DNA from 2 places in the Streptomyces sp. NPDC026659 genome. Region 1 is predicted to be linked to the other one. Evidence: riboswitches for the same ligand, from Rfam matches in the RefSeq annotation. Region 1 holds a riboswitch; the other holds the start of a gene.
What was found. Region 1 has a riboswitch for fluoride ahead of AB0E91_RS00785 (hypothetical protein). Riboswitches for the same ligand answer to the same signal wherever they lie in the genome.
Positions count from the first base shown of each region.

Region 1 (10,577 bases):
CAACGTCGACCTGTCCGTCGGCTCCGTGCTCGGCCTCTGCGCCTTCGCCGCCGGTGACCATCTCCAGAGCGGCGGCTCCGTCACGGTCGCGATCCTGCTCGCGGTCGCCCTCGGCATTGGCTGCGGGCTGCTCAACGGCGCCCTCGTCAGCCTCGGCCAGGTCCCCGCCCTCGTCGTCACCCTCGGCAGTCTCTACATCGTGCGGGGCCTGGACTCCCTCTGGGTCGGCTCCCGCCAGATCACCGCCTCCGACCTGCCCGGCGGCTTCGTCGACTTCGGCTCCGGCGGTCTCGGGCCCGTCCCCTGGCTCGTCCTGATCGCCCTCGCCGTACTGGTCTGCACCGCCTACTACCTGCGCCACTACGGCGGCGGCCGCGAACTGTACGCCCTCGGCTCGAACCCCGAGGCGGCACGCCTGGCCGGCATCCCCGTACGACGGCGCGTCCTCGCCGTCTACACGGCCTGCGGGGCCCTCAGCGGACTCGCCGGAGCCCTCTACCTCGCCCGCTTCGGCAACGTCGACAGCTCCACCGGCAGCGGCTACGAACTCACCGTCGTCAGCGCCGTGGTGGTCGGCGGCGTCGCCTTCACCGGAGGCTCCGGGAGCGTCTGGGGTGCCGCACTCGGCGCCCTGCTGCTCACCACCGTCGGCAGTGTGCTGCCCGCCCTCGGCGTCAGCTCCGTGTGGGTGCTGGCCGTCAACGGCGTCCTGCTCGTCCTCGCCATCGCCGTCGACCGGATCGTGGCGCTGCGTGTCGCCCGCGCCCTGAAGAAGCGGGCCCTGTCGAACCGGAGGGACGGCCACCATGGCTGACACGCCCATGACTCTGCCGCGCGTCATCCGCTGGGACACCATGGTCGGTGCCCTCCTGCTCGTCCTCCTCCTGCTGTCCTTCTCCTTCGTGGACGGCTTCGGCAACGCTCTCAACCTGTCGTTCCTGATCGGCAACACCCTGCCGGTCGCGCTGATCGCGCTGCCCATGACGCTGCTCGTGGTGTCCGGCGAGATCGACCTCTCGGTCGCCTCCACCGCCGGACTGTCCGGGGCGGTGATGGGCGCCCTGTGGAACGCCGGAATGGCCATCGAGACGATCATCCCGCTCTGCCTGCTGCTCGGCGTCGTGTGCGGGCTGGTCAACGGCCTCCTGGTGACGCGCCTCGGCCTGCCGTCCCTCGCCGTCACCATCGGCACCATGGCCGCCTACCGGGGCATCGCGCAGATCGTCCTCGGCTCCGACGCGGTCACCGACTTCCCCACCCGCTACCTCGACTTCGCGGCGGGCCGCATCGACGGCACCTTCGTCCCGTACGCCCTGCCGCCCTTCCTGGTCCTGCTCGCCATGGCCGTCGTCGCCCTGCACGCCACCCCGTTCGGACGGTCCCTCTTCGCCATCGGCGCGGGCGAGGAGGCGGCCCGGTTCGCCGGCATCCGGGTGAAGCGGCAGAAGCTGTACCTGTTCACCGCCACCGGCCTGATGGCGTCCGCCACCGGAATCTTCTGGGCCCTGCACTACGCCAGCGCCCGCTACGACAACGCCACCGGCCTCGAACTCTCCGTCATCGCGGCCGTGTTGCTCGGCGGAGTCTCCTTCGACGGCGGCCGGGGCACGCTCGGCGGCGCCCTCGCCGGGGTCTTCCTGCTCGGCAGCCTGCAGAACGTGATGAGCCTGCTCGACGTCTCCGCGCAGTCCCAGATCGTCGTCACCGGCGTCCTGCTCGTCGTCTCCGTGCTCGGTCCGCGCCTCGCACGCCGGATCACCGCCGCGCGGGCCGGGCGCGGCGCCGCGGCCACCGTCCCGACGCACGCCTCCTGAAGGGAACCACCCGCGATGTCAACTCCCGTGATCCGCAAGGCGAGTACGGCACTCGCCGCTGTCATCACGCTCGCCCTCACCGCGACCGCGTGCGGGGGCACCACCAAGAAGTCCGTGGCTCAGGAGGACGGCGGTGCCAAGGCGTCCCACGCCCACGCGGACCCGAACGCCGCCACCAGGAAGGGACTTACGGTCGCCTTCCTGCCCAAGCAGGTGAACAACCCCTACTTCACCGTCGCGGACAAGGGCGGAGAGCAGGCGCTGAGGCAACTCGGCTCCTCCTTCAAGGAAGTCGGCCCGAGCAGCGCCACCGACACCTCGGGCCAGGTCTCCTACGTCAACACCCTCACCCAGCAACAGGTCGACGCCATCGCCGTGTCCGCCCAGGACCCCGGCGCCCTGTGCACCGCGCTCAAACAGGCCATGAAGAACGGCATCAAGGTCGTCACCTACGACTCCGACACCAACGCCGGGTGCCGCGACGTGTTCGTCTCCCAGGCGAGCGCCGAAGCCCTCGGCCGCTCCCAGGTCCAACTCCTCGGCCAACAGCTCGGCTACAAGGGGGAGATCGCGATCCTCTCCGCCGCGCAGACCGCCACCAACCAGAACACCTGGATTGAGTTCATGAAGGACGAACTCAAGAAGCCGAAGTACAAGGACATGAAGCTGGTCGCGACCGCCTACGGCAACGACGACGCCCAGCAGTCCTTCCAGCAGACCCAGGGCCTCCTCCAGGAGCACCCGAAGCTGGCCGGGATCATCTCCCCGACCACCGTCGGCATCAAGGCCGCCGCGCAGTACCTGTCCGGGTCCAAGTACAAGGGCAAGGTCGAGCTGACCGGCCTCGGCACCCCCAACGACATGCGCCGGTACGTCAAGAACGGCACCGTCGCGGCCTTCGAACTCTGGGACCCGGCCAAGCTCGGCGCCCTCGCCGCGCACGCCGCCGTCGCGCTCTCCTCCGGGCAGATCACCGGGCAGCGCGGCGAGACGTTCAAGGCCGGGGACCTCGGCAGCTTCACCATCGGCGACCAGGGCGTCGTCGACCTCGGCGAGCCCACCGTCTTCGACAAGGGCAACATCGACAAGTACAAGTTCTGACCCGGCGCCGGGGGCGGTGCGTCGCGCCCGGCATAGGCTGGACGCGGGGTGGGGGACAGCGGAACGGAGCACAGGCGCGCATGGCAGGCAGAGTCGGCATCAAGGACGTGGCCCGGCACGCGGGGGTCTCGGTGGGCACCGTCTCGAACGTCATCAACCGCCCCGAGACGGTCACCGAGGAGACCCGGCTGCGCGTCCAGTCCGTGATCGACCGGCTCGGCTACGTCCGCAGCGAGAGCGCCCGCCAACTCCGCGCCGGGCGCAGCCGGATCATCTCCCTGCTCGTCCTCGACATGGGCAACCCCTTCTTCGTGGACGTCGCACGCGGAGCCGAACGCGCCGCCCGCGAGGCGGGGATCGGGGTCATGGTCTGCAACAGCGGCCAGAATCCCGCCGAGGAGGCCGAGTACCTCTCCCTCTTCGCCGAACACCGCGTCCGTGGCGTCCTGTTGACCCCTGCCGACGCCACGGGCCGCAACATCGACGCCTTCCGCCGCCACCGCATCCCGTTCGTCCTGGTCGACCGGGTCGCCGAGGGCACCACCGAGTGCTCCGTCTCCGTGGACGACGTAGCGGGCGGGCTGCTCGCCGTACGCCACCTCGTCGACACCGGCCACCGCTCCATCGCCTACGTCAGCGGTCCGCCCCAGCTCAACCAGGTCAAGGACCGCCGCGAAGGCGCCCTCCGCGCCCTCACCCAGGCCGGCCTGCCCCCCGAAGCCCTCCGCGAACTCCCCACCGACCGCCTCGACGTCGCCGCCGGCCGCGACGCCGGCGCCCGCCTCCTCGGCCTCGCCCACCGCCCCACGGCCGTCTTCTGCGCCAACGACCTCCTGGCCCTCGGCGTCCTCCAGGCCCTCTACGCGGCCGGAGTCAGGGTCCCCCAGGACATGGCCCTCGTCGGTTACGACGACATCGAGTTCGCGGCGGCCTCTGCGGTGCCGCTGACTTCTGTGCGTCAGCCCGCGGTGACCATGGGGGCGCTCGCGACGGAGCTCCTGCTGGAGGAGACGGAGGCGGGCGCGGGCGGCCATACGCACCAACGGGTTGTGCTGCAACCAGAGTTGGTGGTGCGGGGGTCGAGCCTGGTGGTGCGGTGAGCGGGGTCGGTCAGAGAGCGATCGGCCGGTAAGCGAGGGCCTCGGCGACGATCTGCTCGGCCGTGGCGTCGCGTAGTTCGGGCGACGGGTGGAAGATCAGGTCGCCGATCCGGGGGTGGGGCACGTTGGCTCGGAGGAGCCGCAGGTAGTGGTCCGTCTCCGGGCTGCCGGTGAGGACTCTGCGGACCAGCTCGGTGAGTTCGTCCGTGGTGATGTCCGCGATCCGGGGCCGGGCGGGGCGGGCGGCCTCCGACGCGAACTCGCTCAGGCTCCGGCTGCCGTCGTACTCGGTGAAGTCCGGGGCGGCGTAGGCGTGGCCCGTCTTCACGTTGAAGGCCCTGATCTCGTCGCCCGCATCACCGGCTCCGCTGCGCACCAGCTCAGCGATCCGCTCGATGTCGCGGGAGAGCTCCGCCAGCCGCTGCGGGCTCACGGGCGGGGGCAACAGTTCCGGTCTCAGGTCCACGGCTGCATTGTGCCCTCAGGTGTTCGCCCCGCGCGCCGTCACCGCCCGGCGGTCGACCACCTCGGCCTCTCGCACGGCCCCCGGTCCGGGGGAAGTGGACGCGCCACCGACACGCAACGCGTCCACGGCCGACCCCTCCGCGAACGAACACCCGGCTCACGCCCCGCCCCGCTCCCGCGGAATCTTCTCCCCCGCCTCGATCGCCACCGGCAGCCGGTTCTCCGCCGGAGGCAGTGGGCAGGTGGCGAGGTCCGTGTACGCGCACGGGAGGTTCGCGGCGCGGTTGAAGTCCAGGAGGACCGTGCCGTCGGGGGTGGGCGGGTCGATGGTGAGGGCGCGGTTCGCGGCGTAGGTGGTGACGCCGGAGGTGGCGTCGGTGAACAGGACCATCAGGCGGCCCTCGCCCGCGCCCGGGAACGCGGTCAAGGAGAGGGCGTGGCCGTCGAGTTCGAAGTCGACCCGGCCCGGAGCGTCGTACACGTGCTCAAGGCCCTCGACCGCCGCGCCGACGGTGGTGGGGCGGGGCGCGTCGAAGGGGACGTAGCGGCCGGTGACGGCCCAGCGGGGGTCGGGGGCGTAGGCGGGGGTGCCGGTGAAGGCCGTGCGCAGGGGCGCGTCCGGGTGGCGGGGGCGGACGATGTCGTGGCCGCCGCGCTTGGCGACCTCGATGACGGCGTCGCCCCAGACGGCGTCGACTCCGCCGCGTTCGGGGAGGACGCCGAAGTGGTGTTCGCCCCGGACCGGCACGCCGTCCACCAGCAGCTCTTCGCCTTCGTCCAGGTTCACCACGACGCCCTCGCCCCCGGTGCGCCAGGCGCCCGGCGCGTCGGGGAAGCGCTGCGGGCGCTCGTCCAGCCAGTGCAGACCGGTGATCGCCAGGAAGCCGTGCGGGGCGGCGAGCCGGGCCTCGTGGGCGCGGTACCACTCCAGCCAGTCGTCGGCGAAGGCGCGGAGGTCGGTCGTGGTCGCTTCGGTGGTCATGCCGGCTCCTTCAATACGTGTTTGTCCGTGCGGAGTTGAGTCGGACGAACCTCAGTCGGCCAGTTCGCCCAGCAGGGCCCAGGTGCGGCGGCGGTTCTCGTCGCCCGCGATCTCCGTGCCGGAGAACACGACCTCCGTGGCCCCGGCGTCGCGGTAGCGGCGTACCTCCGCCGCGACCGTCTTCTCGTCGCCGATCACGGCCACGTCGGAGGCGCGGCGGGCGCCGGAGAGTTCGAGGACGCGGGCGTAGGACGGGATCTGTTCGTAGAAGGCGAGGTACTCGGTGGCCTTCTGCCGTACCGCGTCCACGTCGTCCGTGACCACGCCGGGTACGAGGGCCACGACGCGGGGTGCGGGACGGCCGGCGGCGTCGGCCGCGGCGGTCAGGGCGGGGACGATGTGGTCGGCGAGGGCGCGCGGTCCGGCCAGGTACGGCAGGATGCCGTCCGCCAGCTCGCCACTGACGCACAGCGCCTGCGGTCCCATCGCGGCGACCAGGATGGGGACGCCGTCGTCGGCGCCCGGTACGCGCGCGGGGACCGGGGTGGTCGCGGTCAGCAGCTCGCCGTGGAAGTCGGCCGTCCCGGTCTGCGTCAACTGCCGTAGCGCGGTGAGGAATTCACGCAGGCGGGCGATGGGGCGTGCGAAGGGCAGGCCGAAGCCGGACTCCGTCAGCAGCTTCGTGCCGAGGGCCAGGCCGAGGTGGTAGCGGCCGTGTGTCGCCGCCTGGGCGGTCAGCGCCTGGCTGGACACGAGCAGTGGATGGCGGCCGAAGACGGGGATCGCGGATGTGCCCACCTGCAGCCCGGGCACCTCGCGCCCGACGATCGCCGCGAGCTGGGGTGAGTCCGCGCCGAAGGTCTGGCCGAACCAGGCCGACCGCAACCCGGCGGCCGCGGCCTCCCGGGCCAGCCGCACCGTGGCGTCCACCTGATTCGGCGCGTCGGCCGCGTTGAGCGCTACTCCCACAGTCATGTCAGTGAAAACGGCTGTTGGCGGGGACGCATTCCGGTTCTTTTGTGACAGCTTCTTGTCAGTCGTGTGTACGGGGTACGGGGTACACGCGCCGGGAGATCATGGGCGTCCTGTTGGCCGCCGCCCACGGCTGCGCCACGCCGCTGCGCGGCGGCTTCCGCGCGCGACGTCACGCGAACGACGCCCGTCGGGCAGAACAGGTCAATTGAGAAGGGAAGTTGCTCGTGGAACTCGTACTCGACCCTCCGCGCGGAATCGCGCCGATCCTGCTCGGTGCGACCCTCGACGAGGCGTTGGCCTCGACCTCCGGATGGGGTGAGCCGCGCGTGCTGCGACGGCCGAGCCGCAACTCGGCCAAGGTGTCGTGGAGTCTGGACCACGTCGGCGTGCAGGCCCTGGCCGAGGGCGGGGAGCGAGTGACCGCGATCGAGGTGTGGTGGCCCGGGGAAGGCCGTAAGTCCGGTACGAGCGTGCTGCTTTGGGGTTACGACGTCTTCGCCACTCCCGCCGACGAGCTGTTCCGGTGCGCGAGGGCGCTGGGGCGGACGGTCGATGTGTCGCAGCCCGAGCATCCCGTGATTCCCGGAGTCTCGCTCGGTTTCACCCGGCAGACCTCGCAGGCGGTCGAGCGAGGTGCGGACGGGCTGCCGGTGTATGTCACGTCTGTTCTGGTCGCGGCGGAGGACTACTACAACTACCGCTATCAACAAGGAGATTGACGAGCCGGGGGTGCGTCGCCCTGGTGGGTGACGCACCCCCGGTCGCGGCCTTCCGGGCGCCCGGGCCGTGCGGGTGTACGGCTCGGAGGGACGCGCGCCGGAAGGGTGGGGAGGCCGGGGAAGCGGGGGAGGCTGCCGCGGCCGTCTCGGGGGTGGCCGTCAGCCGTCGTGTTCGGCCACCGCGCGGGCCTCGTACAGCAGGCGCCGTGCCGACTGGTATTTGGCCGCGGTGCCCAAGCCGACCGCCCGGAGGGGTGCTTGGGAGCACCGGTGCGTGTGGCGGTCGCAGAGGCCCGCGCCGCAGGAGCGGGAGAGCGCGACCGCGGCGGTGGTGATGTCCGGGTCCTGGCAGCCGAAGAAGTTCATCGCCGCACTCCGTACCGGCAAATGACGGACGGGCGAGCGGAGTTGTCCAGGGGTGCGAGAGCGCGTTCCGTGAACGAGGACCGGCGATGTTTCCACCCGGCGTACCTCCCGAAGGCATGGGTTTCCTGACGGAGTCAGGAACCATCAGCCCGGGGTGGGCGGTTCGGACCGGAGAGGTCCAGGCGGGCTCCATCGCCGACGTCGAGTGAACCGCCCCGCGCGACGGCGGTCAAGTGGGCGGGACGAACCGTAGGGGACCGGGGGAACGGACCGGAAGGATTCAGCGGGGCGGACCGGAGGGAACGCGCATGGCCAGCACGGCGATGTCGTCCTGTCGGTCGTCGCCCATCCGGGCGAGCAGCTCGTCCAGGAAGACCTCCAACGGCTCGGCCGCGAAGGCGGTCGCACATTGGCGGAGCCGGGTCAGACCGCGCCCGATGTCCTCGCCGGGACGCTCCACCAGCCCGTCGGTGTAGAGCAGGAACGTGCAGCCGGGCGGCAGGGTGACGGTCGCGGTGTCGCGGTCGAGGCCCGGGTCCACACCGAGGATGGGGGCGTGGCCCTCCTCCAGGAGGTCGCTGCTGCCGTCGGGGCAGACCAGCAGGGGCGGCAGATGCCCGGCGTTGGTCCAGTGCAGCCGCCAGGGCGCGTCCGGCGGTGTCTCCACACGGGCGATGACCGCCGTGACGAGTTCGACGGCGGTCAGTCCCTGCATCACCCGGTCCAGGCGGCCCATCGTGCCGGCCGGGTCGTCCCCGCTGTCGTAGGCCAGCGCGCGCAGCATGTTGCGCAACTGGCCCATGCGGACGGCGGCGGTCAGGTCGTGGCCGACCACGTCGCCGATGGCGAGGATCAGCGAGTCGTCGGGCAGCCGGAACGCGTCGTACCAGTCGCCGCCCACCTCGGCCCGCTCGCGCGCGGCCACATAGCGGGCGGCCAGCCGTACGTCGCCGACGCCGGACAGGTCCGGCAGCAGGGAGAGCTGCAGCTGCTCGGCGGTGTGCTGCTGGAGTGCGTAGAGCCGGGCGTTGTCCAGTGCGAGGCCCGCCCGGTGTCCGAGGTCGGCCGCGAGCGCCTGTTCCTGCTCGTCGAAGGGGGTCGCGGGGGCGCGCCGGACGAAGGTCAGCGCGCCGAGCGCCTGCCGCCGGGCGCGCAGGGGGACGATCAGCGCGGTCTCGGCGCCCAGGCTGCGGTACAGCCGCCACTGCGCGGCCCGCAGCGGGTCGTGCGGCTCCGGCCCGCCGAAGCGGTCGATCACCACGGGGCCCGCGCCGCGCAGCACCTTGGCCAGCTCGGCCGCCGACTCGTCCGGCGCCGGCAGGGACGAGCCCGGCAGCACCCGTACCGCCCGCTCCGGGTCACGGTCCGTGACCGTCAGCCGCCGCAGACCGTCGCCCTCGATCACGTCGATGACACAGGCGTCGGCCAGATTGGGCACCACCACCCGGGCCAGCCTGCGCAGCGCCTCCCCGGCGTCCAGACTGGACGCCAGCGCGCGGCTCGCCTCGGCCAGCAGCCGCAGCCGCGCCGCCGAGGCCTCCGGAGCGGACGTGTCGGACGCGTCGGACACGGCTTCGGGCTGTGGTGGATCGTCCCGCTTCATCGCACTCCCTCTCCTCGTGCCCTCTTTGTAACCTTTGGTGCCTGTGGTTCGGAAACCTCAGCGTGTTGGCCTCCGGCGGATCGGCGTCGATCCACCGTGCGTGCGTGATCGAGGCCGTGGCCGGTGAGTACACGGTGAAGGAGCAGCCCCGGTCGCACATCACGTGAAGGTACGGGCGCTGCGGCACCCCTCACTCCAGGCTTCCCGTCAGCTGCTCGTACGCCATCCGCGCCTCCGCCAGGAACTCCTCCGCCGCAGTGGCCCCCTCGAAGTCCATGACGCGCCAGCGGTGGGAGCGGTCGAAGCGGCGCAGTACCGTCGCGACGGTGTCCTCGTCGGCGTGCCAGGTGCGCAGGGCGCTCACGTTGCCGAGGGAGGCGAAGTTCGCGTCGTGCGCGGGCACGCACAGCACGCGGGTCTCGGGGCGGCCGTCCACCAGCGCGTGGAGCAGGGCTACGGGACGGGCCCGTACGGTACGGTCCGGCAGCGCCGGTTCCTCCATGAGCAGCAGGACGGGGACTGTACCGCCCTGCCCGGTGAGGGTGTCGCCGACCCAGCCCGAGCCGACCGGGTATCCGGTCACCCGCGTCGAGCCCACGCTCATCAGGTCGTGCCCGTCCGAGCCGTCGGGCGGGGCGAACGGCGAGCCGATCGTCGCGTCCACCGTGACCAGGAACTCCATCGCAGCCACCTCCCGTGAAGCGCACACCATCCACGCAGAGGCCATCAGCACGGTCGAAGCACGGTCGCCATGCGGTCACAGGGCGAGCCCCATCGCCCCCGGCACCACCATTCTTCCCGCACGGAGGCGGGGATCAACCGCGCGAAGCGGACCTTACGGAGCGGATTTCGTGGAGTCGGTCCTGGCGCCGGACCTGTCCGGACGGACCTCGCCGAGCTGATTCCGTACGGGCCGAGGTCGCCCAGCTGGTCCCGCCCGGGCTGACGTCGCCGGAGTCGGCTGGGTTCGCGTGCACTCCGCCGAGCCGATCCCGGCGAGCGGAAGAAGCCCGACGAGGGCAGCCCCCGCCCCGGCGGTACCGTCCGGATCTCCCTCGTCGACCGGAACCACGCCGGACTCGAGCCCGCCACCACCACGACGGCCGCCGCGCCCGCCCGCACCGCGCACGAGATCGGCCCGTACCGCACCTCGCGGTGCGGTGTGGTGCGGCTCGACGATCTGACGAGGTCAGTCGTCCAGGGTGCGCAGGAGTCGCATGAGGAGGTCCTCCGCCCGGGCGTACGAGGTCGAGCCCACCCGCAGTCGCCACTTCGGGTCGGCCGGGTGCCGCCGGTCCGGGGTCACGACCCGTACGGAGCGCGGGGCGGGGGCGGCGTGCGCCGGTACGTTCGCCTGCCGCAGGGCGTCGAGCACGGTGTCGACGTGTTTGGCGGGGAGGTCGGCGATCGGCGCCCACGACGTGGCGCGCAGGCCGTTGTCCCGGCCGCCCG
Region 1 covers NZ_JBEZXY010000001.1:166,279-176,855, reverse strand. The annotation lists gene AB0E91_RS00825 (ABC transporter permease) at 1-814, shown strand, start outside; gene AB0E91_RS00820 (ABC transporter permease) at 807-1,814, shown strand; gene rhaS (rhamnose ABC transporter substrate-binding protein) at 1,830-2,915, shown strand; gene AB0E91_RS00810 (LacI family DNA-binding transcriptional regulator) at 2,996-4,015, shown strand; gene AB0E91_RS00805 (hypothetical protein) at 4,026-4,481, opposite strand; gene AB0E91_RS00800 (DUF1684 domain-containing protein) at 4,638-5,462, opposite strand; gene AB0E91_RS00795 (LLM class F420-dependent oxidoreductase) at 5,514-6,437, opposite strand; gene AB0E91_RS00790 (hypothetical protein) at 6,662-7,156, shown strand; gene AB0E91_RS00785 (hypothetical protein) at 7,316-7,522, opposite strand; fluoride riboswitch at 7,651-7,728, opposite strand; gene AB0E91_RS00780 (GAF domain-containing SpoIIE family protein phosphatase) at 7,803-9,125, opposite strand; gene AB0E91_RS00775 (inorganic diphosphatase) at 9,316-9,807, opposite strand; gene AB0E91_RS00770 (hypothetical protein) at 10,315-10,577, opposite strand, start outside.

Region 2 (10,577 bases), on a different contig from region 1:
CCAAGCTGAGCGCGCCTCGCGAACCCCGCGAGCACTCACGGGCCCCACATACCGGAGGTCTTCATGCGTCGTCGTCTTGCCGCTCCCCTCGTCGTCGCCGCTCTCGCACTCCCCGCGGTCCTCATCCCGGCCGCCACGGCCTCGGCTGCCCCGGCCGACAAGATGCAGGTGCTCAGCTCCTGGACGCAGACCAGCGCGGCCAGTTACAACGCCTGGAACTCCGCCCGGTCGAACCAGGGCCAGTGGGCGGCCTACGGGTTCGACTGGTCCACGGACTACTGCAGCTCCTCGCCGGACAACCCCTTCGGGTTCCCGTTCCAGACGTCCTGTGCCCGCCATGACTTCGGCTACCGCAACTACAAGGCGGCCGGTGCCTTCGACGCCAACAAGTCCCGCCTCGACTCCGCCTTCTACGAAGACCTCAAGCGCGTGTGCAACAACTACTCCGGCGCCACCAAGACCGCCTGCAACTCGACCGCCTGGACCTACTACCAAGCGGTCAGCATCTTCGGCCTGAAGGCCGCCGACAAGGCGACGGCGGCCAAGTAGCGCCGGCCCCCGTGAAGTCGACGGCAGGATCGGTCTCCCCGGACCGGCCCTGCCGTTTCCGCGTCCGGTGCGCCTACCGATTCCTCGCGTAATGCCGTGCCGCCCGCGCCCTGTTGGCGCAGGAGGTCTTGCAGTACGTCTGTCTGCCGTGGTCCTGGACGAAGTAGCGCACACAGCGCGGCGCGGGACACGCGCGCAACCGCTCCCGTAGCGGACCTGCCAGGAACTCCACTGCCGAGCGGGCAAGTTGGGAGGGCAGGTCGGAGGGATCGGCCGCCGTGAGTCCCAGGAGCGGAGCCGCGTCGGGGTCCGTCCACTCCAGACGTACCGTCACCCGCTCACGTGCCGCGTAATGGTTGAGCAGCTCGAGTGCCTGGGCTAGGGAGAGGCTTGGATCGGCCCGGGAGTCCTCGCGGCCGGTGGCGTACGCGAACAGCGCGCGGAGCGCCCGTCGTACGTCGATGACCTCGTCCCGCAGTCCTCCGGGCGTGCCGGGTGGAGCCCAGGCCAGAAACCCGGTGACGGTGGCGAGATCGTCGGCCACGCCGCCGTGGCCGTCGTGGTGGACAGTGCCCGTCAGATCGAGCGGTGAGAGGGCCGCGCCGGTGCGCTGCGCGGTCTCGGGTTCCGTGCCGGTGGTTTCCATGAGCGCTCCTAACGGTTATGGTCCACTTTACCGTTAGAGCGAGCTGAGGGGTGGCAGCGGGTATGGCACAGGACACGACAGGCAAGTCGCTTACGAATCACAGGAGTTCACGCGTAACCCTCGCTCACGTCAGCGACCTTCACTTCGACGGCGGCGCCCGCGCCGAGGAGCGTGCCGTCCGGGTGCTCGACCGACTGCGGTCCATGCCGGGGCCGTTCGACGCGCTGCTGGTCACCGGGGACATCGCGGACCACGGCACCGAGGCCGAATACGAGGTCGCCGCACGGCTGTTGGCGGACTTCCCGGCCCCCGTGCTCTGCCTGCCCGGCAACCACGACGTGCGCGGCCCCTACCGCAAGGTCCTGCTCGGCGAGCCCGCCTCCGCCGCGCCGGTCAACCGGCTCCACCGGGTCGGCCCGCTTGCCGTCCTCATGCTCGACGTGACCGTCCCCGGCCGCGACGAGGGGCATCTGGCCGACGAGACGGCGGCCTGGACACGCGCCACGATCCGCGACGCGCTGCCCGCGGGCACACCGGTCGCCCTCGCTCTGCACCAGCCGCCCGTGGCACTCGGGCGCGGTCTGGTCGACGACATCATGCTCGACAACGCCGACGACCTCGCCGCGCTGATCTCCGAACACCCCCAGATCGTGGCGGTGTTCGGCGGCCACACCCACTCCGCCACCGTGACGACCTTCGCCGGTCGCCCCCTCGCCCTCGGCCCCGGAGTGACCTCCACCCTCCGGCTCGGCTGGGAGACCGGGGCCGAGGAGTGGGGAGAGGTCATCGACCGGACGGCTCCGCCCGGGTACGCGGTGCACGTACTGGAGTTGCCCGCCGAACTCGCCGAGGGCTCCGCCGACTTCGGGTCGCCCGGCGTCGGAACGCGGCTGACCTCGCACTTCCGCACGGTGTGATCAGACCTGGTAGGGGTACAGGGCGACGTTCTCCGACGCGACGTCGATCCGCACCCAGGAGCCGTCCAGGTCGTCGGGGACCGGAGTCGCCGGATCGAGCAGCACGGACCAGTGCCCCAACTGGAGGCGGGCGGCACCGTCGTCGGTCGGACGGAGGCGGCCACGCAGGCTCACCCGGTCACCGTCCTGCCGGAGTTCCGGTTCGGCGACAGCGGCCGACCGGGCGTTGCGGCCCCATCGAATGTCCTCGTCGACGGTCCATTCGACGAGGTGCCGGCCGTCGGCCTCGCGCGGATCACCGCGCCAGAGCACCACGGCGGACCCGATGGGGGTGTGCACCCGAACCTTCATGTGCGACGAGGCCTGCGGCAAGTCCTGCGGCAGGCTCTCCGTACGGACGAACATCGCCTCATCATCCATGACGTCACCTCAGATCATCGGCTCGGACCCCGAACCCAGACCACCGGAATCCGCTACGAGTATCGATGTCAGACCCTGCGGATACGGTCGGCCCATGAGAGCTGACGGAACGTTCACCGTGAAAGCGTTCGTCCCGACCGGGGTGACACCGGACCCGGCCGTCACCACCGGCCTCCCGGTCGGGGTCGCGCGGATGGAGAAGCACTTCGAGGGCGGGATCAGCGGGCGGGCGGCGACCTTGTTCACCGCCGCGTTCGACCAGGCGGCCGGGGTCGGCACGTATGTGGCGATGGAGTCCTTCGAGGGCTCGCTGAACGGGCACGAGGGCGCGTTCAACTTCGCGCACTCGGCGACCACCACGGGCAGCGACCGTGCCGCGCAGTTCTTCGTGATCGTCCCGTCGAGCGGCACCGGCGACCTCACGGGCATCTCCGGTACCGGCGGCATCGAGATCGAGGCCGACGGCACGCACCGGATCTGGTTCGACTACGAACTCGACTGAGCCCTCCGGGTGCCACGACGAGCGAGCCACGGACAGCGAGTCACCGACCGAGAGGAACGTACGTGGGCTTCATCCGGATCGTCCCGCCCGGCGGGCCCGCGCGCACACTCGCGCTGGCCCAGCTGACGAACTCGGTCGGCGACGGCGCGTACTACGTCTGCTCGGTGCTCTACTTCAGCCGGGTCGTCGGCCTCGGCCCGACCCACATCGGCGCCGCGCTCACGCTCGGCTGGGCGCTCGGTGCCGTCGCCGGGGTACCGCTCGGTCACCTCGCGGACCGGCGGGGGCCGCGCGGTATCGCCATCCTCATGTCCGTGGCGACGGGCCTGGCCGTGGGGTCGTTCCTCTTCGTCCGCTCCTACCCGGCGTTCCTGGCCGCCGTCTGCGCGTACACCTGCTGCCAGTGCGGGCTCGGGGCGGCACGGCAGGCCCTGCTCGCCGGGCTGGTCGAACCGGCCCGGCGGACCGAGACCCGGGCGTATCTCCAGTCGACCGTCAACGCCGGGCTGGCCCTCGGCGCTGCACTGGGCGGTATCGCGCTGCGGCTCGACACGGAGGGGGCGTATCTGACGGCGCTGGCGGCGGACGGGGTGAGCTTCCTGGTGGCGGCGGTGGTGTTGTCGCGGCTGCGGCCCCCGACCGGGGTGGCGGCGACGGCGGGACAGGGCGGTCCGAACGGGGGGCAGGGCGGCCCGAGCCTCACGGTCCTCCGCGACCGGCCGTACGCCCTGGTGTCCCTCCTCAACATGATCATGCTGCTCTACATGCCGCTGCTCAGCGTGGTGCTGCCGCTGTGGATCGTGGAGCGCACCGAGGCGCCGAGCTGGACGGTCTCGGCGCTGCTGGTCGTCAACACGGTCGGCGTGGTCCTCTTCCAGGTCCGCATGGCCGCCCGCGTCAGGGACCTGCCCTCCGCGTCCCGCGCGCTACGGCACGCCGGGCTCGTCCTCCTCGCCGCCTGCGCCTGCTTCGCCCTGTCGGCCGGCGGCACCACCGCCTGGACCGCCGCCCTGCTGCTCCTGGCCGCCGCCTGCGTCCAGGTCCTCGGCGAGATGCTCCTCGGCTCCGGCTCCTGGGAGATCGGTTTCGCCCTCGCCCCACCCGACAAACAAGGCCAGTACCAAGGCTTCTACGGCGCCGGCACCGCCGTGGCCCGCCTCATCGGCCCCCTCCTCCTCACCACCCTGATCCTCTCCGGCGGCACCCTCGGCTGGCTCCTGCTGGGAGCGCTGTTCCTGACGGCGGGCCTGGCGATGGGTCCGGCGGTGCGGTGGGCCTCCGGCCGGGGCGCGGCCGGGACGACGCCCGCGGTGGCGATCGACGAGCCCCGGAAACTCAGACGACCGACGCCCTGAAAGGATCGGTGGGGACGATCTCCGCCTCGTCGAAGAGCCGCTCCAGCGCCTCGTGCCCGTGACGCCTGCGGAACTCGATCTCGGCCGTGGTCACGGGCAGCGTCCACAGGATGCGGGCGTGGCCCCCGGGCACGGGACAGTGTTCGAGGTCCGGTCCGTGGAGATAGGGCAGGCTGATCAACAGGTGATCGCAGGTTGACCCCGGCACCCAGGGTTCACCGATCGGCAGGCTGTGCTCCACGTCGAGCCGATGGCCTCCGCGGTGGTAGTAGGCGATCATCGCCATGAGTTCGATGAACCGCTGGTCGCGGACATGGGCGGTCATGACGAACTCCAGGCCGTCATCGACGTCCTCCGTCGAGTCCCAGCACCCGGCGGTCACATAGGCCCAGCCGTCGCCGCGCGGACCGGGCCCCACGACGAGAACGCGCAGCTCGGGCACCACCTCTCGCCGTTCCGGCCCGAGGTCGAAGTCGACGACCTCCACGGCGTGGCCTGCGAAGAACGCCCGCACATGCGACTCAACGGCCTCCGCGGCCGACTCCCTCGCCTCACTCACCACGCGATCATCCCACCGCGAGCGATCACCCCTGCTCCGGCCTCACCTGGTCCAGGCCCCCGCCCCGCGCGGCAGCGCCCCCGCACCACCGCGCCCCTCGGGCATAGTGGTATGAGCTGACGCAAAAGGCGCGGCCCGGGCGTACCCCGTGCCGGGTCGGGCGACGGGAGGCGGCGGGTATGGGTGGCAAGGACCTCTGGGGCCAGGGGGCCGGACCGGCCGAGGTCCAGGGCGCCGGGGTGCCCGGGGGGCTGCTGGATCTGCTGCACGCCTCGGCCGTGGTCGTCGACGGGAACGGCCGCATCGTCCTGTGGAGCCCCGAGGCGGAGGAGCTTTTCGGGTACGCCGCCGACGAGGCGCTCGGCGCGTCCGTGGACGAGCTGCTGGCCTCGCCGGAGGACGTGGAGCACGCGCACGAGCGGTTCGGGCGGATACAGGTCGGGGAGAGTTTCGCGGGCGTCTTCCCCGCCCGGTGCAAGGACGGTTCCACCCGGTTGGTGGAGTACCGCAAGGGCCGCCTGCACGACCCCGACGGCAGAGTGCTGGGCCTGGCGCTCGCCGCCGACGAAGGCACCGTACGACGCGTGGAGGGCGACCTCGCGCTGTCGGAGCTGCTGATCGACCAGTCCCCGGTCGGGCTCGCGGTGTTCGACACCGATCTGCGCTGGATACGGATCAACTCCGCCCTGACCACCGCCAACGGGGTCAGCGAGCGCGAGGTGCGCGGGCGGCGCCTGGAGGACACGCTGCCCGACCTGGACACCGGCGCGATCGAGTCCGCGATGCGGCAGGTGCTGCGCACCGGCGAGCCGATCCTGGACCAGCGCACGGTGGGCCGTACCCCGCTCGACCCGGACCACGACCACGCCTGGTCGGAGTCGTACTACCGCATCGAGGACCAGCGCGGGCACCCCCTCGGCGTCGCGGTGTCCGTCGTGGACGTCACCGAGCGGCATCTGGCCGCCACCGAGATCGCGGCGGCCCACCGGCACCTCGCCACCCTCACCGAGGCCAGCTCCGGCATCGGCAGCACCCTGGACCTCCAGCAGACCGTGCGGGAGCTGGCCGCCGCCGTCGTACCCCGGTTCGCCGACCTGGTCACCGTCGACGTACTGGACTCCGTCGTGATCGGGCAGCGGTCCCTGGCCCCGCACTCGGGCGGCGACCACGGCGGCTTCCGCACGCTGGCGGTCGCCGCGGTCCGCCCCGACGGCAGCGACGGCACCGCCGAGCTGCCGGACGGCCTCACCGGCTCCGGCTCGTCCCCGCTGCTGTGCCGCAGCGTCCGCGAGGCCGCCCCCGTACTGATCCCGCGCGTGGACGACACCGCGCTCCGCGAGCTCGCCCGGGACGAACGGGCCGCCGAGGCCCTGCGCGGTGCCGGGGTCCGCAGCGCCCTGGCCGCGCCCCTGCTGGCCCGTGGTTCCGTGCTCGGCGTGCTCACGCTGTACCGCACCGAGGACACCCGCCCCTTCGACAGCCGCGACCTCCAGCTGGTCTGCGAACTCGTCGGCCGCGCCGCCGTCAGCGTGGACAACGCCCTGCTCTACGGCCGCGAGCGCGAGACCGCGCTCACCCTCCAGCACAGCCTGTTGCCCCAGCAGCCCCCCGACCAGCCCGACGGCCTGGAGATCGCCGTCGGCTACCGGCCCGCCGGGAGCGGCACCGAGGTCGGCGGCGACTGGTACGACGTACTGGCGCTCCACGACGGCCGGGTCGCACTGGTCGTCGGCGATGTGATGGGCAGCGGCATCCGCGCCGCCGCGATCATGGGCCAGCTGCGCACCACCACCCGCGCCCTGACCCGCCTCGACCTCCCGCCCGCCGAACTGCTCGGCCACCTCGACGAGACCGCCGCGGAGCTGAGCGAGTCCTTCGCCACCTGCGTCTACGCCGTCTGCGATCCCAAGCGCGGCACCTGCGTCCTGTCCAGCGCCGGACATCTGCCGCCCGTGCTCGTCCAGCCCGGCCAGGGCGCCCGGCTCCTCACCCTGCCGCCCGCCGCGCCGCTGGGTGTGGGCGGCGTCCCCTTCGGCACGCTCGAGACGAAGCTGCCCGAGGGCTCCCTGCTGGCCCTGTACACCGATGGCCTCGTGGAGTCCCGGCACGAGCCCATCGACGTCGGCATCGAGGCGCTGTGCCGCGCGCTGGAAGGCGCCACCGGCGCCACGGCCTCCCTCCAGGACATCTGCGACACGCTCCTCGACACCCTCGACCAGTCCTCCGGCGACGACACGGCCCTGCTCCTCGCCCGGCTCGGCCCGGCCGGGGGAGCGGAGTAGGACGCACCGATGGCCCCGGCTCCCGTTTGCCGGTGCTTCCGACCGGTTCGACAATGGACGCAGCACCCGCGGCGATGAGGCTCGCCGTAACCGCGGACGCGAACGCGCCGCTGATGGCCTCTGCCGGCAGACCCGCACGTCATTCGCGAGGAGGTCGGCATGACGATGCCGGACGACATGATGCTCCGCTGCTCCACCATCCTCTTCCGAGGCCAGTGCGTGCTGCTCGTCCACCGCACGGCACAGGGCCTGGACGACTGGGTGCTGCCCGGCGGCACACCGCGGATGGGCGAGAGCATGGCCGCCTGCGCCCGCCGCGAGATGCGCGAGGAGACCGGTCTCGCGGTGGAACCGACCCGCGTCGCCTTCGTGCTGGAGGCCGTCGACCCCGACAGCCGGCAGCGCACGGTCGACCTGGTCTTCGCCGCCGACGGCTCGGCCCACGGCCAGAGCCCGGTGGCCCGCGAACCGGGGATGACACCCGAGTTCGTGCCCTTCGCGCGCCTGCGCGCCCTCGACCTCAAGCCGCCCCTGGCCGGACACCTGCCCGGCTTCTACCACCACGGCGCCCGCCGGTACGCCCCCTACCTCGGCAACCTCTGGCGCCCGAACGACACCGCCTCCCGCATCAGACGCGCCACCACCTTCTTCCGCCGCACCCCGCGCCCCGCCCCCGAACTGGACTGACGGCGCCCACACGACCGGCTGAGGAGACAAGGCGCCCGCATGACCGACCCGCACTGGCTCTTCGGTGACCAGCTCGGCCCCCACTTCCTCACCCCGGGCGACGACGGCCCCGCCCGCGACGCCCCCGTCGTCATGATCGAGGCCCGCTCGGTCTTCCGGCGCCGCCGCTTCCACCGCGCCAAGGCCCACCTGGTCCTCTCCGCGATGCGCCACCGCGCCGCCGAACTGGGCGACCGCGTCCGCTACGTCCGCGCCGAGACCTACCGCGAGGGCCTGCGCGAAGCCGCCGGGGACGCTCCTGTCACCGTCCACCACCCCACCTCCCGCGCTGCCCTGCGCCTGGTCCGCTCCCTGGACCGGGTCCGTGTGCTGCCCACCCCCGCCTTTCTGCTCCCGCACGACGCCTTCCGCGCCTGGGCGGACGGCCGCGACGGACGACGGCTGCGCCAGGAGGACTTCTACCGCTGGGTCCGCCGCGAACTCGGCCTCCTCATGGACGGCGACACCCCGGCCGGCGGCCGCTGGAACCACGACCACGCCAACCGCGAACCCCCGCCCAAGGGCGCGAGCACCCTCGGCGCCCCCGCCCCCTACCGCCCCCGCGAGGACGACATCGACGCCGAGGTCCGCGCCGACCTCGACCGCTGGGAACAGCAGGGCGGCATCCGCTTCACCGGCCGCGACGGCCCCCGCCGCTTCCCCGCCTCCCGCCGCGAGGCCCTAGGCCGTGTCCGCAAAGTCCCGCCTGGCTCGCGACGCCTGGCACGCACGCTCGCCGCGTTGTCGGGCTCACCCGCGTACACCCAGTACGCGGGCGACCCTCCGCCTTGCGATCGCACGCACCAGACGCCGCGAGCCCTGCCCTCCGGGCAGACGACGCTACTTTGCGGACACGGCCTAGCCGCGCTGCGCCGCTTCACCGAGCACCGGCTCGCCGGATTCGGCCCGCACGAGGACGCCATGCTCGCCGCCGACCCCGTCATGAGCCACAGCCTGCTGTCGTCCTCCCTCAACCTCGGCCTGCTCGACCCGGCCGAGGCCGTCGACGCCGCCGAGGACGCCTGGCGCTCCGGACACGCGCCCGTGCACAGCGCCGAGGGCTTCGTACGGCAGATCGCCGGCTGGCGCGAGTACGTCTGGCACCTCTACTGGTACTTCGGCGAGGCCTACCGCCACCGCAACGCCCTGCACCACCACGCCCCGCTGCCCGACTGGTTCGCCGATCTCGACGCCGACGCCGTCACCGCCCGCTGCCTGGCCACCGCACTCGCCCAGGTACGCGACACCGGCTGGACCCACCACATCCCGCGCCTGATGCTGCTCGGCAGCCACGCCCTCCAGCAGGGCTGGGAACCGGCCGCGGTGACCGACTGGTTCCACCGCAGCTTCGTCGACGGCTACGACTGGGTGATGCTGCCCAACGTCGTCGGCATGTCCCAGTACGCCGACGGCGGCCGCATGACCACCAAGCCGTACACCTCCGGGGGCGCCTACATCCACCGCATGAGCGACCTGTGCGACGGCTGCGTCTACCGTCCCGGGGACCGCACCGGCGAGCGGGCCTGCCCCTTCACCACCGGCTACTGGTCCTTCGTCCACCGCCACCGCGAGGTCCTCGCGGGCAACCTGCGCACCGCGCGCGCCGTCCAGGTCCTGGACCGGCTCGGCGACCTGGACGAGGTGCTCCGCACGGAGCGGGGGCGCGGCGCCGGACCGCCGTGACCGGTTCCCGGTCAACCGGGTTTTCCGTTCCGGGCCAAGCCGCGCGGCGATCGGCTACGGATTCCCCACGGCGGCCGACGATCACGACAGCGGGGAGCACGGCGGATGACGACGGACAGGACGGTGACGGACGGCGGGGAAGCGAGGAGCGCCCTGCTCGTACGGCACGCGCCGGAGACCGTACGGGCCGCCGTCCTCACCGCGCACGGCGGCCGCGCCGAGGACCACACCCTCTCCCGCCCCTGGCACCTCGCCGCGGTGCGGATGCGCTCCCTCCTGCGCGCGGTCGGGACCGGCCTGCCCCCGGACCACGTCCTGCTGGGCGAGATCCGCTACCGCCACCGGGGCTGGAACGACGGCGCCGCCGCCGACGACGTCCGCCGCGCCCTCGCCGAACTGGCCGCCCGGCACGGCCCCGTACCCGTCGTCCTCGTCGGCCACTCGATGGGCGGCCGGGCCGCGCTGCGCGTCGCCGACCACCCCGCCGTACGCGGCGTACTCGCCCTCGCCCCCTGGCTGCCGCCCGGTGAGCCCACCGCCCACCTGGACGGCGCGCGTCTGCTCGTACTCCACGGCGACGCCGACCGCGTCACGGCCGCGGCGGACTCCGCCCGCTTCGTCGAGCGGGCGCGCGCGGAGGGAGCCCACGCCGGGATGGCCGTCCTCGCCGACACCGGTCACGCCATGCTCCGCCGCCTGCCGACCTGGCACACCCTGGCCGCCGAGGCCGTCACGGACCTGCTGCGCAGCCGGCCCGCCCCCGGCGGCCTGGTCGCCCTGACCACCACGTCCGACGCCCCGGCCGTAAACATCTGAAGGCCGCACCCGCCGTAACAAGGGCATAAGGGGACGCATCCGAATCAGGTGTACGAAGTGAAACAGATCCATGGAAGGCGGCCGTAGTCCCCGGTGGCCGCAGTCCCTCCCGAGCACGAGGA
Region 2 covers NZ_JBEZXY010000009.1:244,097-254,673, forward strand. The annotation lists gene AB0E91_RS23540 (phospholipase) at 64-549, shown strand; gene AB0E91_RS23545 (ABATE domain-containing protein) at 623-1,195, opposite strand; gene AB0E91_RS23550 (metallophosphoesterase) at 1,258-2,112, shown strand; gene AB0E91_RS23555 (hypothetical protein) at 2,113-2,532, opposite strand; gene AB0E91_RS23560 (DUF3224 domain-containing protein) at 2,627-3,034, shown strand; gene AB0E91_RS23565 (MFS transporter) at 3,097-4,389, shown strand; gene AB0E91_RS23570 (suppressor of fused domain protein) at 4,370-4,948, opposite strand; gene AB0E91_RS23575 (SpoIIE family protein phosphatase) at 5,128-7,230, shown strand; fluoride riboswitch at 7,292-7,360, shown strand; gene AB0E91_RS23580 (NUDIX hydrolase) at 7,390-7,917, shown strand; gene AB0E91_RS23585 (cryptochrome/photolyase family protein) at 7,957-9,639, shown strand; gene AB0E91_RS23590 (alpha/beta fold hydrolase) at 9,745-10,455, shown strand.
Region 2: linked by a shared signal. The riboswitch ahead of AB0E91_RS23580 (NUDIX hydrolase) and the one ahead of AB0E91_RS00785 (hypothetical protein) in region 1 are both predicted to bind fluoride.